3 regions of the Vibrio scophthalmi genome follow, and region 2 is predicted to be linked to each of the others. Evidence: riboswitches for the same ligand, from Rfam matches in the RefSeq annotation. Region 2 holds a riboswitch; each other region holds the start of a gene.
The links. A riboswitch is a leader RNA that binds a small molecule or an ion and turns the genes downstream of it on or off. The one in region 2 is predicted to bind lysine.
Positions count from the first base shown of each region.

Region 1: linked by a shared signal. The riboswitch ahead of RJD38_RS01065 (Na+/H+ antiporter NhaC family protein) and the one ahead of RJD38_RS21055 (Na+/H+ antiporter NhaC family protein) in region 2 are both predicted to bind lysine.
Region 3: linked by a shared signal. The riboswitch ahead of lysC (lysine-sensitive aspartokinase 3) and the one ahead of RJD38_RS21055 (Na+/H+ antiporter NhaC family protein) in region 2 are both predicted to bind lysine.

Region 1 covers NZ_CP134271.1:256,003-261,109, reverse strand. The annotation lists gene RJD38_RS01075 (inosine/guanosine kinase) at 1-232, shown strand, start outside; gene RJD38_RS01070 (H-NS family nucleoid-associated regulatory protein) at 337-744, opposite strand; lysine riboswitch at 1,264-1,447, shown strand; gene RJD38_RS01065 (Na+/H+ antiporter NhaC family protein) at 1,559-3,154, shown strand; His leader region at 3,371-3,505, shown strand; gene hisG (ATP phosphoribosyltransferase) at 3,558-4,454, shown strand; gene hisD (histidinol dehydrogenase) at 4,459-5,107, shown strand, end outside.
Region 2 covers NZ_CP134272.1:1,369,385-1,374,491, forward strand. The annotation lists gene RJD38_RS21050 (CHASE3 domain-containing protein) at 1-1,691, shown strand, start outside; lysine riboswitch at 1,882-2,054, shown strand; gene RJD38_RS21055 (Na+/H+ antiporter NhaC family protein) at 2,142-3,725, shown strand; gene RJD38_RS21060 (NUDIX domain-containing protein) at 3,984-4,523, shown strand; gene RJD38_RS21065 (metal-dependent hydrolase) at 4,674-5,107, shown strand, end outside.
Region 3 covers NZ_CP134271.1:1,834,584-1,839,690, reverse strand. The annotation lists gene RJD38_RS08505 (PglL family O-oligosaccharyltransferase) at 1-1,292, shown strand, start outside; gene RJD38_RS08500 (pyridoxal-phosphate-dependent aminotransferase family protein) at 1,372-2,493, opposite strand; lysine riboswitch at 2,650-2,829, shown strand; gene lysC (lysine-sensitive aspartokinase 3) at 2,958-4,310, shown strand; gene RJD38_RS08490 (PilT/PilU family type 4a pilus ATPase) at 4,377-5,107, opposite strand, start outside.

The DNA of each region.
Region 1 (5,107 bases), on a different replicon from region 2:
TGCTGCGTTATCGGCTTTATTGCATGATATGGCAGCAAATAAGTACCATAGAGAAAACGTGCCGAACTCAAGTAAGCATGCTCACGCTTTCTTAACGTATTCGTCATTCTCACAAGTGTGCAAATACTCTAATCGAGCAAGCTATGAAGTATTAGTGCAACATTCCCCTCGTTTATCTCGTGGTCTACCGGAACGCGAAGATAGCTTGGAAGAAGCATACTGGGAAAGATAGTTGTTCAAATAATACCTGCTATTAAGCGGGTATTATTTTAATTGATGAAAAAAAGGCTCCTAATAAGGAGCCTTTTTTAAATCTCATTTTAATCTATCGTTAAACTAGATTAAAAACTCTTCAAGCTTACGGCCTGAATCTAGTAGAGCTTGGATTGCTGATGGAGTACGACCTTGGCCTGTCCAAGTTTTTTCGTCGCCGTTAGCATCTTCATATTTGTATTTTGCAGGGCGTGGTGCACGTTTTGCTTTAGTTTTTGTTTTAGTTTCACCAGCAAGTGCACTAATTAGTGCTTCTACATCAATACCGTCTTTTGCGATTTGTTCAGCAATAGCAGCAAGCTTTGCTTCTTGCTCAGCGCGTTCTGCTAATTCAGCTTCGTCAGCTTCTTTACGCTCAGAAACAACAAGCGATAATTTTTCTAGTGCTTCTTCTAGTTGCTCTAGAGTTAGTTCACGAGAAAAAGCACGTAGGCTACGAATGTTTAAAAGTGTTTTTGTTAATTCCGACATAAATTGCACCAATATAGTAAGCGATAAATGGATATTAATCCGGTAATGTGGATATTACAATTCAATTATATAAAATTAAATAAAAAATAATACGAACGATTTTCTTGAAAGTAAGTTTTAAGCTCACTTCACATTCTATTGTTTACCTCATACTTCAATTTAGATAGAAGTAACGACTTTAAGTTTAGTGCGTGGTTTCATATATGCTAGTCAGAAAGAAAAATTATTTGTCATGATGATTGCAGGTGTTTTATAAATTCAGTGTGTCGATATAAGTGGTTATTAACGGTCTCTTTACACTGCGGTATGAAATATATGCGTTTTTTACTGAGCGGTCTCTCTGGTCTAGTTGCATATAAAGGCCCCGCTTGAAAAGGATTGGAGTAATTAAAAAAGAGCAATAAAAGTTTAGGTCGATGTATTGAAATGATGTTTAAGATAAGTACAATGGTCGTCACCTGATGCGTTATCTTAGTTAAAGCTATGTTAAACATTGTTTAATTTAGCATTGTCTTTGGATAGTGCGGTAGAGGAGCGGAATGAATGAGTCGCGTTTGTTGGGGTGATGCCAATGAGCAAACGTAAAAGGTCTTATCCGCCGAAGTGAGCTGATACATCAACATCTCTCGCTGGGGTTGTACTCGAATAGGGACAACACTGCCATAGTCTATTATTTGTATAACTATGGAGCGCTACTGTAGGCTTGGGATAAGTATTCACTTTCCTATCGCTAATTTTTAAATGTATAGGCTATCTATGTAGTTTATGCGTCTGCAGTAGATCTCTAACCAATTATTACTGGTTTTTGAAGATCATGAATTTAATCGATTTTGCTACATCCCCTTTATCATTGCTTCCTCCGGTAGTCGCTCTTAGCTTGGCTATTATTACTCGTCGCGTACTGCTTTCTTTGGGTGCGGGTATTGTTTTAGGCGCTATTTTACTTGCAGATTACTCACTTGGTGGTGCGACTAGCTATGTGAAAAATACCGTATTCGGTGTTTTTGTTGAAGATGGCTCTTTGAATGCTGGCAACATGAGCATTATTGGCTTCCTATTACTGCTTGGCATGATGACAGCCCTGCTGACATTGTCTGGTGGTACACGCGCGTTTGCTGACTGGGCTCAATCACGCATTAAAAGTAAACGCGGTGCGAAACTATTAGCGGCATTTTTAGGTATTTTCATCTTCATTGATGATTACTTTAATAGCCTTGCAGTGGGTGCGATTTCTCGTCCTGTGACTGATCGCTTCTATGTATCACGCGCGAAACTTGCTTATATTCTTGATTCAACTGCTGCGCCAATGTGTGTTGTGATGCCCGCTTCTAGCTGGGGTGCATACATCATGACCATTATTAGTGGTATTTTGGTCTCGCACGGCATTACGGAATATTCTGCTTTAGGCGCGTACATGCGCTTAGTACCAATGAACTTTTACGCTATCTTTGCGTTGTTAATGGTATTTGCCGTAGCGTGGTTTGGCTTATCGGTTGGTAAGATGCGCGAGCACGAGATCTCAGCTTCACAAGGGCGTGGTTTTGATGATGAAAACCAAATGGATGAGCTTGAAGAAGCGCGTTCGTTAGATGAAGAACTTGATATTCGTGAAAGCGACAAAGGTCGAGTGTCTGATTTGATCCTACCGATTGTATTGCTGATTGTTGCGACCGTTGCTTCTATGTTGTACACCGGTGGTCAAGTCTTGGCAGAAAGTGGTAAGCCATTTGCACTATTAGGCGCATTTGAAAATACCAATGTCGGCATTTCACTTATCTACGGCGGTTCAGTTGGTCTAATTGTTGCCTTGATTACGGTCATTCGTCAGCGTATTCCAGCGATTGAAGTGACGCGTACTTTAGTCATTGGTGCAAAATCGATGTTTGGCGCGATCTTAATTCTGATCTTTGCTTGGTCAATTGGCACTGTGATTGGTGATATGCAAACAGGTAGCTACCTTTCGACGATGGCGCAAGGTAATGTGAATCCTCACTGGTTGCCAGTAATCCTATTCCTATTGTCTGGTGTGATGGCTTTTGCAACCGGCAGTTCATGGGGCACGTTTGGTATTATGTTGCCAATTGCCGGCGATATGGCGGGGAATACCGACATTACGCTTATGCTACCAATGCTTAGTGCGGTACTAGCCGGTTCAGTATTCGGTGATCACTGTTCACCAATCTCAGATACGACCATCCTGTCTTCAACCGGTGCTCGTTGTTGCCATATTGACCACGTAACGACGCAGCTACCCTATGCACTATCGGTGGCGCTGATTTCATGTATCGGCTTTATTGTGCTGGGTATGACAGAATCACTAATGTTGTCTCTAACCGCGTGTAGTGCTGCATTTGTGGCGGTGTGTTTTGTATTGAATATACTGTCAAAATCAAAAATGACGACACAGTAACCACCACAGTTGGGTGACTTTGTTTGATGAAGAGGGCTTAGGTCCTCTTTTTTGTTTTAAGCTAACTCAGTTAAGGCAGTCGATCGAATAAGTGTGTGTAGTGCGTTTAAAAAAACTTAAATTAAAGGTTGAAAAAAGTTAATGGCTTGGTTAGTGTGGTAATCAACCAAGCGGAATTGAAGAGCTTATAAGTATGCGTAAATTAGTAATGAATATTCATCATCACCATCACCCAATGTAGTCTTTCGGGAGATGAACGCATACCCGGGGGACAGGAAACTCCCGGAGGCTAAATCAAAGATTTTTAGAATTAACCCTCGGGAGACTCACATCTTCCGAGGGTTTTTCAATTTTAATGGCTTGAAAACTAAGAATTATCAGAAATTTGCACAGGGATATCGCAATGCAAACACAACGCCTAAGAATCGCAATTCAAAAGAAAGGTCGCCTAAGTAAAGAGTGTCAGCAACTGCTGAAACAGTGCGGCGTAAAATTCACAATCATGGGTGAGCGCCTAGTGGTTCATTCGCAAAATATGCCAATTGATTTGTTACTGGTTCGTGACGACGACATTCCTGGTTTGATTATGGATGGTGTGGTTGATTTGGGCTTTATTGGCGAGAACGAACTAGAGGAAGTTCGCTTAGATCGCAAAGCGCTCGGTGAGCCAAATGAGTTTCTACAGTTACGCCGTTTAGACTTTGGTGGTTGCCGTCTCTCTATTGCGATTAACAAAGATCAAGAATACCAAGGGCCACAAGATTTGGCGGGTAAACGTATCGCAACCACGTATCCACACCTATTGAAAGCCTATATGGATGAGCAAGGTATCCCATTCTCTACTTGTATGCTGACTGGTTCGGTCGAAGTTGCACCTCGTGCGGGTTTAGCCGATGCAATCGCTGACCTTGTGTCAACGGGTGCAACACTTGAAGCCAATGGCTTGAAAGAAGCAGAAGTCATTTTCCGCTCTAAAGCGACTCTGATTCAACGCACTGGTGAATTTGCCGCTGACAAACAGGCGTTAATCGACAAGCTGCTGACTCGTATGCAAGGTGTACAACAAGCAAAAGAATCAAAATACATCATGTTACACGCGCCTGTAGATCGTTTAGAGCAAGTGAAAGCCTTGCTACCGGGGGCGGAAGATCCAACGGTGTTGCCTCTTTCTGCTGATAAACAAAAAGTTGCGGTTCACCTTGTGAGTACCGAAAACCTTTTCTGGGAAACCATGGAACAGCTTAAAGAATTAGGTGCAAGTTCAATTCTAGTCCTTCCAATCGAAAAAATGATGGAGTAAGCCAATGAGAACAGTGGTATGGCAGTCTCTAAGCGAAACACAGCAAGATGCGGTGTTAGAGCGTCCAGCGATTGCAGAAGGGGCAAATATCACAGCGGCAGTGTCGCAAGTGATCGCGCAAGTTCGCCAACAGGGCGATGCTGCAGTGCTTGAACTGACAGAAAAATTTGATCGCGTAACGCCAAGCTCGATTCGCGTTTCTCAACAAGAAATCGATCAAGCATCAGCGCGCCTAACCGACACGATGAAACAAGCACTTGAACAAGCGTATAGCAATATTGCCAAGTTTCATAAAGCACAGAAGCCGCAGCCGATCAAAGTCGAAACACAACCGGGAGTGATGTGCGAGCAGGTGACACGCCCGATCCAAAATGTGGGGCTGTATATTCCTGGCGGTAGTGCACCACTACCATCTACAGTATTGATGCTCGGTGTTCCTTCACAAATTGCCGGTTGTCAGAAGGTTGTGCTGTGTTCACCACCGCCGATTGCTGATGAAATCCTTTACGTCGCTAAGCTATGTAACATCGACGAGGTGTATAACGTTGGGGGTGGCCAGGCGATAGCGGCGATGGCTTATGGAACAGAGTCGGTCAGCAAAGTCGATAAGATTTTTGGCCCGGGCAATGCTTATGTGACCGAGGCTAAGCGTC
Region 2 (5,107 bases):
TTGAGCAACCAGGTGGAATCGATGAAATATCTCAGCTAAGTCGCAGCTTTAGACTCATGTCATTAAATTTAGTTAAAAATGATAAAAAGATGCGTGACTACACAGTGAAATTAAAGGAGGAAAGTGAAAAATCGCAAGCCGCCGCTAAAGCTAAAACAGACTTTCTTTCCACAATGAGTCACGAGATACGCACACCAATGAACGGTGTTTTAGGACTCTCTCAAATCATTGCCAATGAGACTAAAGAAACCTCAACCAAGCAGCGCATCGATTTAATTCTCGATTCTGGTCGTCACTTAATGACCTTACTCAATGACATTCTAGATTTTTCCAAAGTGGAAGAAAACAAACTGGAGTTAGAAAACAGCCCTTTCAAGTTAGCACAAATTATCGAACCCGTTCGCAGCACCATTCAACCACTTGTTGATGAAAAAAATATCACCTTATTGATTCAAAGTAACATAGCCGACGATATCGAATTTATTGGTGATGCAGCGCGACTACGCCAAATTTTATTCAACTTAGTTGGTAATGCAGTCAAATTTACCCTCGTTGGTCATATTTTAATTGAAATCACACACGAGAAAGAAAAAGAGCATCTAATCATCTCGATAAAAGATACCGGTATCGGTATTCCACAGCACTTACAAAGATCAATCTTCAACCCTTTCGAGCAGGCTGATACCTCAACGACACGTAAGTTTGGCGGTACAGGCCTTGGATTAGCGATTGTAAAACAACTGATTGACTTGATGGGCGGTAGCATTACCGTAAACAGTATTGAAGGAAGTGGTACTCAATTCTGTATTGATTTACCTCTCCATTGGCGCCAACAACAAGCGGCAACAAAACAGGTCGAACAACCTGCTATTAAGCACTTAAATGAAATCAGCGGGCATATTTTGCTGGTCGAAGATCATCACGTAAACGCAGTCGTCGCAAAAGGCTTTTGTGAAGCACTCGGTTTTACCGTCGACATTGCGGATAACGGCCTAATAGCAATACAGAAAGCTAAAGAAAATCAATATGACATCATCCTAATGGATAACCATATGCCCGAGATGAATGGCGTCGATGCAACACGCTTTATTCGCGATACATTAGGCATAAAAACGCTATTGTTCGCTTATACCGCGGATGTCTTTAGTGAGACACACGATGATTTTATCAAAGCGGGTGCCGATCATGTATTAACTAAGCCGTTGCGCCAACAAAACTTTATCGATGCACTAGCGCTATTTGGCTACCGCTTACCCAATCAAAATAAAGACTATCAGACCAAGAGCCACCTAAGTCAAGACCAACTTCAGCGCCATACAATTGAGAAACTGAGCCTTGTAGAAGAAGAATTAAGCCACTCAGAAGTGATTCACTCTCTTTCACAAAGTCCTGACGCCTTGGCGAATTTACTCAAAGGGCTCGTAAATGAATTTAAGACATCAATAGATGATCTGATTACTTTCTTTATCGCCAAAGACTTAACATCACTCAAGACCACCTTGCATGCCACCAAAGGGATTGCACTAAGTTTTGATTTACCCACTTTGGCCAATCAGGCACGGGAAATAGAAGAACAAATCAAGCAGAGTAAGACACCTAGACCTGAACAATTACAAAGGCTTATCAACCGCATACAACTGAATGAACACCAAGCTCAAAAATTGATCATTCAATATGCCGAACAAACATAGAAGAAGATTAAGAAGCACCATAAGTATTCTTGTCGACTAAAATAAAGCCCACCAGTACAAACTTGAAGAGAACACCAAATCCTCTTCCTATGCTAAGTTCAGCAATCAGCGCTTTCAGTTATTGTTCTATCCAAGCAATACATAATGCTTGTTTTGCGCCACTTGGCTGCTATTATGTCGCGGTAAACCCTTAATCAGTAGAGGCGCGCTGCCTATCAGTACCCGTGCGGAGGATGATCCCGATGATGCCGGAGAAAGGAGTCAGCGCCGAAGTGGCTGCAGTTATCACGCTCAGTTGCTGGGTCTGTGTCGAATAGGCACAGAACTGCCATAGTATTTTTCCTATGGAGCGCTACCTGAAGGGGTAACAAGTCTTTGTCATTCCTTCTGACGTCTTCGTTACACCTCTTTTCGGTAGATCTCCACCTTGTTGTTGTAGGTGTTGAGATTATGAACCTCATAAATTATTCAGACTCTTTATTGTCTATTGTGCCGCCAGTTTTAGCGGTCATTCTGGCCGTGACGACGCGTCGCGTATTGCTGTCGCTCGGAGCTGGCATCACTGCGGGTGCACTGATGTTAAACCAGTATTCCCCACTTGAAACCGCGCATTACTTGTTCGATAAGGTGCTCAACCTCGTTTGGGCCGATGGGGCATTGAACGGCGAAAACGCCAACATGATCATCTTCATGCTGTTGTTAGGGGCGTTGATCAGCTTGATGAGCGTATCTGGCGCGACTCAAGCCTTCGCAGACTGGGCGGCGGTTCGTTGTAAAGATCGCCGCAGTGCAAAATCTCTAACCGGTTTGATGGTGTTCATCTTCTTTATTGATGACTTTTTTCACAGCCTTTCTGTGGGTGCGATTTGTCGCCCTGTAACCGACCGTTTCCAAATCTCACGAGCCAAACTGGCTTACCTGCTTGACTCAACCGCTGCGCCAGTGTGTGTTTTGATGCCGATTTCTTCATGGGGCGCTTACATCATCGCGCTGATCGGCGGCATCATGGCGGCACATAGCGTGACCGACCAAAGCCCAATTTCAGCCTTCGTCGAAATGATCCCAATGAACCTCTACGCGGTGTTTACTTTAGTGATGGTGCTGTGCGTAATTGCATTTCAGCTCGACATCGGCCCAATGCGCAAGCATGAAGAATGGGCATTAGAAGGTAAATTGTGGGATGAATCTCGTGGTCGCCCAACCGGTCTAGACATTGAAACACCTGAAAACAGCAACGGCGGCATGATCGATATGGTTCTGCCGATCCTAACGCTCACATTGGCGACCGTGTACTTCATGATCGACTCAGGAGCGGCAGTACTGACAGAGAAAGGCCTATCATTTAGCGTAATCGGCTCATTTGAGAACACCAATGTCGGTTCTTCTCTGGTTTATGGTGCGATGTGTAGCTTAGTCGTTTCTATCGCTCTGGCATTGCGCTTGAAACTCAGTGCAAAAACGTGGCTACAGGCTGCGCCTCAAGGCATCAGTGCCATGATGCCGGCGATTGTGATTCTGTTCTTTGCATGGACTATCGGTGCAGTAGTACGTGACATGAAAACGGGTATGTACCTTGCCTCTATGGCAAACGGTAATATCCCAGTTGAAATGCTACCAGCCGTCGTATTTGTCCTATCTTGTGCAATGGCTTTTGCAACAGGCACCAGTTGGGGCACGTTTGGCATCATGCTACCATTGGCGGGTGATATTGCCGCTGCCAGTGACATCCAAATGCTATTGCCGATGCTTGCTGCGGTATTAGCCGGCGCGGTCTTTGGTGACCACAGCTCTCCTATCTCAAGCACCAGTATTTTGTCAGCCACTGGCGCAGGCTGCCACCATATGGATCACGTCCTAACTCAGCTACCATATGCGACTTCAGTGGCCTTCGGCGCCCTACTGGGCTACATCGCGATTGGCTACACACATTCTGCATGGATTGGGGTTGCGGTGAGTGGCGCTTGGTTCTTGCTATTCGGCTTGTATGCGATGCGTAAGAATCAGCCGATTATGACTGCCGCCAAAGCATCGTAAGTTAGCACTGCACACTGGTTGTTTTAAACATAATTACTTTAGAGATAGCTGCTTTAGAGATAAAAAAATATCAAGCGCCTAGCGGCGCTTGATGTCTATCCAAGAGACTAAATGCGACTGCGCTGTCGTGGCTTTTTGCTAAGACTAAGTGGCAACACAAGATCACAAATTATCACTAAGACTGAAAATAGCCTTTATCCCCCAATTCAATAATATGTTTTACTACCAAGCCCATTAAAGACAACCACTGGACGCCCTATGCCACCGATCAAACAACTTTCATCCACCGTCGTTTACCAAAATAACTGGATGTCCGTGAGAGAAGATAAAATTGAACGCGCAAGTGGCAAACAAGGCATTTATGGCGTAGTCGACAAGCCTGATTGTACTGCCATTATCGCCATTAATAATGGCAAGATTCATCTGGTTAACCAGTATCGCTATACCGTGCAAGGCAACTACTGGGAACTGCCTCAAGGTGCATGGGAAACAAATCCAAATGCCGATCATCTTGAACTCGCCAAGGGCGAACTTAGAGAAGAGACCGGGCTAATCGCCAACACGATGGTTTACCTAGGCTCGCAATTCATCGCCTATGGCTTTCTTAATCAAACCTGTCATATTTACCTCGCCACTGAACTGACCCAATCTAACACTCAACTTGATCAAGAAGAGGAAGATCTCATCAGCCAAGCATTTGAGATTAACCAGTTTGAACAGATGCTAATTAACGGCGAAATAAAAGACTGTGTGACTACCGCCGCTTACGGTTTAGCAAAACTGAAAGGACTGGTTTAATACCATTTCAATACGATTAAATTGGTTCATTGTTCTCCCAACGTAAAATCAGGTAAAGATAACAGGCTTCTTTGCTCGACAGATTGACGAGCACAACCTGCCACCTTATTTTTACTTTTTGTGTAGAAAACGATTAAGAGAAGACCACGCATGGATTCGATAACCCAAGCCGCACTTGGCGCAACCGTTGCTGGCGCGATTGCAGGCAAAAAATGCAATGCCAAAGTATTACTTGCGGGCGCAGCGCTTGGCACATTGCCAGATTTAGACGTACTACTCGATTATGGCGATGCGATCAGCAATACCATTAAACATCGTGGTTTTAGCCATTCACTGCTGCTCCTTCCCCCTTTTGGGTTACTGCTTGCGTGGGTCTACACTCGCCTACGCCCCGACCTTTTTTGGACCTTCACTCGAGTCTCAATACTGACCATCAGTGTGCTGGTAACCCATACACTGCTCGATGCGATGACAACCTACGGCACGCAACTACTGTGGCCAATCGAAGGCTATTTTGAAGTCAGCAATATCTTTATTATTGACCCTATTTATACCTTGCCATTAATTGCCGCCATTATCGTTGC
Region 3 (5,107 bases), on a different replicon from region 2:
AACCGGGCAACTGGCTTGGTTACAACACAGTGCAAAATCGCCCTTATGGCATTTTTCAACAACCCAATGTGATGGCCAGCTTTCTTGCGACCGGCTTAGCTATTTCTGGCTACTTACTGGCTCGCCAGCCGACCAAATATCAACGTAAACTGAGTGATGTTAGCCTACTCTACATCATGCCAGCCCTAACGATTCCGCTATTGATTGTGTTAGCTTCGCGAACAGGCTGGTTAGGCGCTATTATCGCGGTCGCTCTGGTTCTGCCATATCTGTATCGCTTTGCGACTCATAAACGCGTAATTGGTTGGTGCCTCTCGGCGGTGATCGGTGTCATGGCAGGTCTGATTGGCCCTATGATGCAAACATCAGGCAGCGCAGATCTCATGGCGGCAAAAGCCAATTTAGAAAGCCCGCGCAGCTATATGTTCCCTCAAGCGCTAGACATGTTCATTGAAAAGCCATTTACCGGTTATGGTTATGGTAATTTTGAAGCGGACTACATGCTCTACACCGCTCGCCAGCATCAGCTCAACCCTGACTACCATATTGGTTTACCAGCGCTAGATCATCCACATAACGAACTGTTGTATTGGGCGGTCGAAGGTGGGCTATTACCGATTTTGGCCATTTTCTTAGCAGCGCTCTTTGTCTTGATTCGTATCTACCAATGTAAAAAAGGCACTCGACTGGCGATGTTTGGCTTACTGGTGCCGATCATCCTGCACAGCCAACTGGAGTATCCGTTTTACCACTCGATGGTACACTGGCTAACGTTCATTATTTTATTATATTGGATCGATCAACGAGCAAACTCATATCGAGCCGCTGGTTTTAGTCGCATCACTCAAACCTTGTTGAGAGTGATGAGCCTAGTGGTTCCGATTACAGTAAGTCTGTATATGCTCAGCTCATTACACACTAACTCTGTGTTAACCCAATTTGAGAAATCGAGCCCTAAAAATCCAGATATCCTTAATAGTGTCAGCAACCCCATTGTCTGGAAAGATCGCTATGATTGGGATGTGTATAACACCTATCTCAATATTGGTTTGATGAGTCAAAATCCAGATTACATTCAACCTTATATTGATTGGTCTTTGCAGATCATTAAACACAAGCCGCGTCCGGCTTTCTATAACAACCTAATCTTGGCCTATCAAGGCATTGAAGAGACACAGAAAGCCGAGCAAATTCGCAGCGAAGCAAAGTTCCTGTTCCCAAATCGAGACTTTGACAAAGTGCAATATATCGCTCCAGATATCAACGCACTAAAGCCCTCCTCGGCTCAATAAAAAAGAGCGGCCTCAGGGCCGCTCTTACTCGTTCCTACCAGGTTGGTATCTAGCGCTTTGTCTAACGCACTGAACAAGATTATTGCGTGATGGATTCTTCTAAGGCTCGCAGACACAACGCAATATTCTCTTCTCTTGCGCCATATCCCATCAAACCTATGCGCCACGCTTTACCCGCCAAAGCGCCAAGCCCAGCACCGACTTCGAGATTGTAAGTCTGTAGCAAATGGCTACGCACCTTCGCTTCATCAATACCTTGTGGAACAAAAACCGCATTCAATTGTGGTAAGCGATACGCTTGTTCGACCACAAATTCAAAACCTAACTTTTCCAAACCCAATTTGAGCTTTTCATGCATCAATTGGTGACGATGCCAAGCATTCTTTAACCCTTCTTGTCGCAGAATCAGTAATGCTTCATGCAGCGCATATAAACTGTTTACGGGCGCCGTGTGGTGATAACTCCGCTTACCTTCACCACTCCAATAGCCCAATACTAGGCTCTGATCGAGAAACCAACTCTGCACCGGCGTGGTACGACCCTGTATTTTTTCAATCGCTTTGGCGGAAAAAGTCAATGGTGATAAGCCTGGCGTACAAGAAAGACATTTCTGGCTGCCTGAATAAACAGCATCTAACTGCCATTCATCCACTTTTAATGGCACACCACCGAGTGAGGTTACGGCATCCACAATCGTCAGAGCACCATATTGCTTAGCTAGCGCTCCTAGCGCTTGCGCATCGGAGAGCGCTCCTGTGGACGTTTCGGCATGTACAAAGGCTACGATCTTAGTATCCGGATGCTCCACCAGCGCTTGACGCACCTTGTCGATAGAGACTGGGTATCCCCACTCATCATCCACCACTACAACCTCGCCTCCAGCGCGGATCACATTTTCTCGCATCCGTTCGCCAAATACCCCATTGCGGCACACAATCACTTTATCGCCCGACTCAATTAAATTAACAAAACAGGCTTCCATACCCGCACTTCCCGGGGCTGAAAGCGCAATGGTAAACTCATTTTCAGTTTGAAAAGCGTATTTTAAGAGTTGCTTTAACTCATCCATCATAGCGATAAAAAGCGGATCTAAATGACCAACGGTTGGGCGACTCAACGCTTGCAATACTTGTGGCGAAATATCAGATGGCCCCGGCCCCATTAAGGTTCGGTGTGGTGGAATAAAGCTGGTAATCGTCATTGTCACTCCTTGCTGTATATCAGGATTAATCTCAAGCTAATTCACCATAGAACAATACCTTGCTAACAACAATTGGCCGTAAGTCTAGTTAGCAGCGATTTTGTTATATTTGTAAATTTTTAATTGACTTTGGTCACATAAAAACGTTCAATATTTAATCACAGAAGAGGAGCGCTGCCTAGGTAGATGCATCGTGGAGCCACAACTCCGATACGGTGTGTTGAAGGGAGAGCAGTGCCGAGATTGCGCTAAATTGTCGGATTAGAGCAGTCGGTTGACTTGAGTTGATTCTCATCAATTGTCATCAGCACCGCCTGATGAAGCGCTTCTGAGGTGAACTATTCACAATAAATACGAACCTCTTTATACCGCTCAGGAAATTCTCTTCTCGTTTGAATCATCAAACACAAAACATCGGACGTTGGGATTCCAACAACAATTTAGGAAGTCGTGGGAGAAATACTGTGAGCTCTTTTAATGTCGCCAAATTTGGCGGTACAAGTGTCGCAAACTTTGAAGCAATGAGCCGTTGTGCGGCCATCATTGAAAATAACCCTAGCACCAGATTAGTCGTTAGTAGCGCCTGCTCTGGCGTAACCAATCTATTAGTTGAACTGGCTAATGGCGTACAAGAACAACAGCAACGTAGCCAAATCTTAAGCCAAATTGCAGAAATTCATGAAGCAGTACTTGGCCAACTTGAAGATGCCACCAATACCGCCGCTGAGATTTACAAAATTCTCGATACCGTCACCAGCCTTGCTGAAGCCGCTTCGATTCAAGCAACAGATAAACTCACTGATCACTTAGTCGCCTGTGGTGAACTAATGTCAACGCATCTACTTGCTCAACTGATGCGAGAGCGTGGCATCAAAGCACAACGTTTTGATATCCGCCAAGTACTACGCACAGATAATACCTTTGGCAAAGCCGAACCGAATGTAGAACAAACCGCTCAGTTAGCGACACAACATTTAGTCCCTCTCTGCCAAGAATTCGTTGTCATCACGCAGGGCTTTATCGGTTCTGATGAGCTCGGTAACACCACGACTCTCGGTCGCGGAGGCAGTGATTACAGTGCCGCTTTGATTGCGGAAGCCGTTAAAGCAGAAGGTTTAGAGATCTGGACTGATGTTCCGGGTATTTACACCACCGATCCTCGTATTGCAGAAAAAGCGTCTCCAATTCCAGAGATTAGCTTTAGTGAAGCATCTGAAATGGCCAACTTTGGCGCCAAGATCCTGCACCCTTCAACGTTAGTACCAGCGCTACGCCATGATATTCCGGTATTTGTCGGATCATCAAAAGAGCCAGAAAAAGGCGGCACATGGATCCGTCATCAGGTGCAAAGCTCACCTCTTTTCCGTGCACTAGCCCTGCGCTGTAATCAAACTATGGTAACGCTACACAGTGCTAATATGTTCCATGCTTATGGCTTCCTCGCGAAAGTATTTGAGATTCTGGCCAAGCATAAAGTTTCAGTGGACTTGATCACCACCTCGGAGATCAGTGTGTCACTTACTCTCGATCAAACGGGCACATCTGGCGGCGCACCACAATTACCAAGCGCGGCACGTGAAGAGCTAGAAGCACTATGCACTGTCGAGGTAGAACACAATCTATGTTTAGTGGCGCTGATCGGTAACAACATGAGCGAAAGCCGCGGCTACGCAAAACAAGTGTTTGGCACCCTAGAAGATTTCAACTTACGTATGATTTGCTACGGCGCAAGCCCGCACAACTTATGCTTCTTACTGCATGAATCGGTGTCACGCCAAGCGATCCAAAAGCTCCATCAAGAGCTATTTGAAAAATAGTCTTGAAACCAAAAATAAAAAACCGAGCTGCGAGCTCGGTTTTTGTTTTGGTCCACAACAGCCCTATCAGTCCATATCAATGGTGATATCAGCCAGAGATCCACTCGTTAAAGACTCTCCGCGCTCCGTTTTAAGCATAATGCGTAAATCATTGGCAGAGTCAGCACTGTGCAGCGCATCCTCTTCACTAATTTTGCCATCAACCAGCAACTGAAATAACGACTGGTCAAAAGTCTGCATACCCGTCTGCTGCGACTTCGCCATGGTCGCTTTCACTTCGTGCAACTCACCACGACGGATCAAATCAGCGATGCGAGGGCTATTGAGCAGCACTTCAAAAACACCATGACGACCTTGACCATTTTTATCTCGCAGCAACTGCTGAGCAACCACGCCTTTCAGGTTCATCGACAAATCAAATAAGAACTGCTCTTTTTTCTCTTTTGGCACCAAATGTAAAATACGCTCTAACGCTTGATTGGCATTATTAGCGTGCAAGGTTGCCATACACAGATGACCGGTTTCCGCAAACGCCATTGCATATTCCATGGTTTCTCGACTACGAATCTCACCAATTAAGATCATATCCGGCGCTTGGCGCAGCGAGTTTTTCAGGGCGACTTCATAGCTTTCAGTATCGAGGCCGACTTCACGCTGAGTCACAATGCAGCCCTGATGTTCGTGAACAAATTCAATCGGATCTTCCACGGTGAGAATGTGACCGCTGCGGTGTTGATTTCGATAGCCAGTCATTGCCGCCATGGTGGTCGATTTACCAGAACCGGTTGCTCCAACCA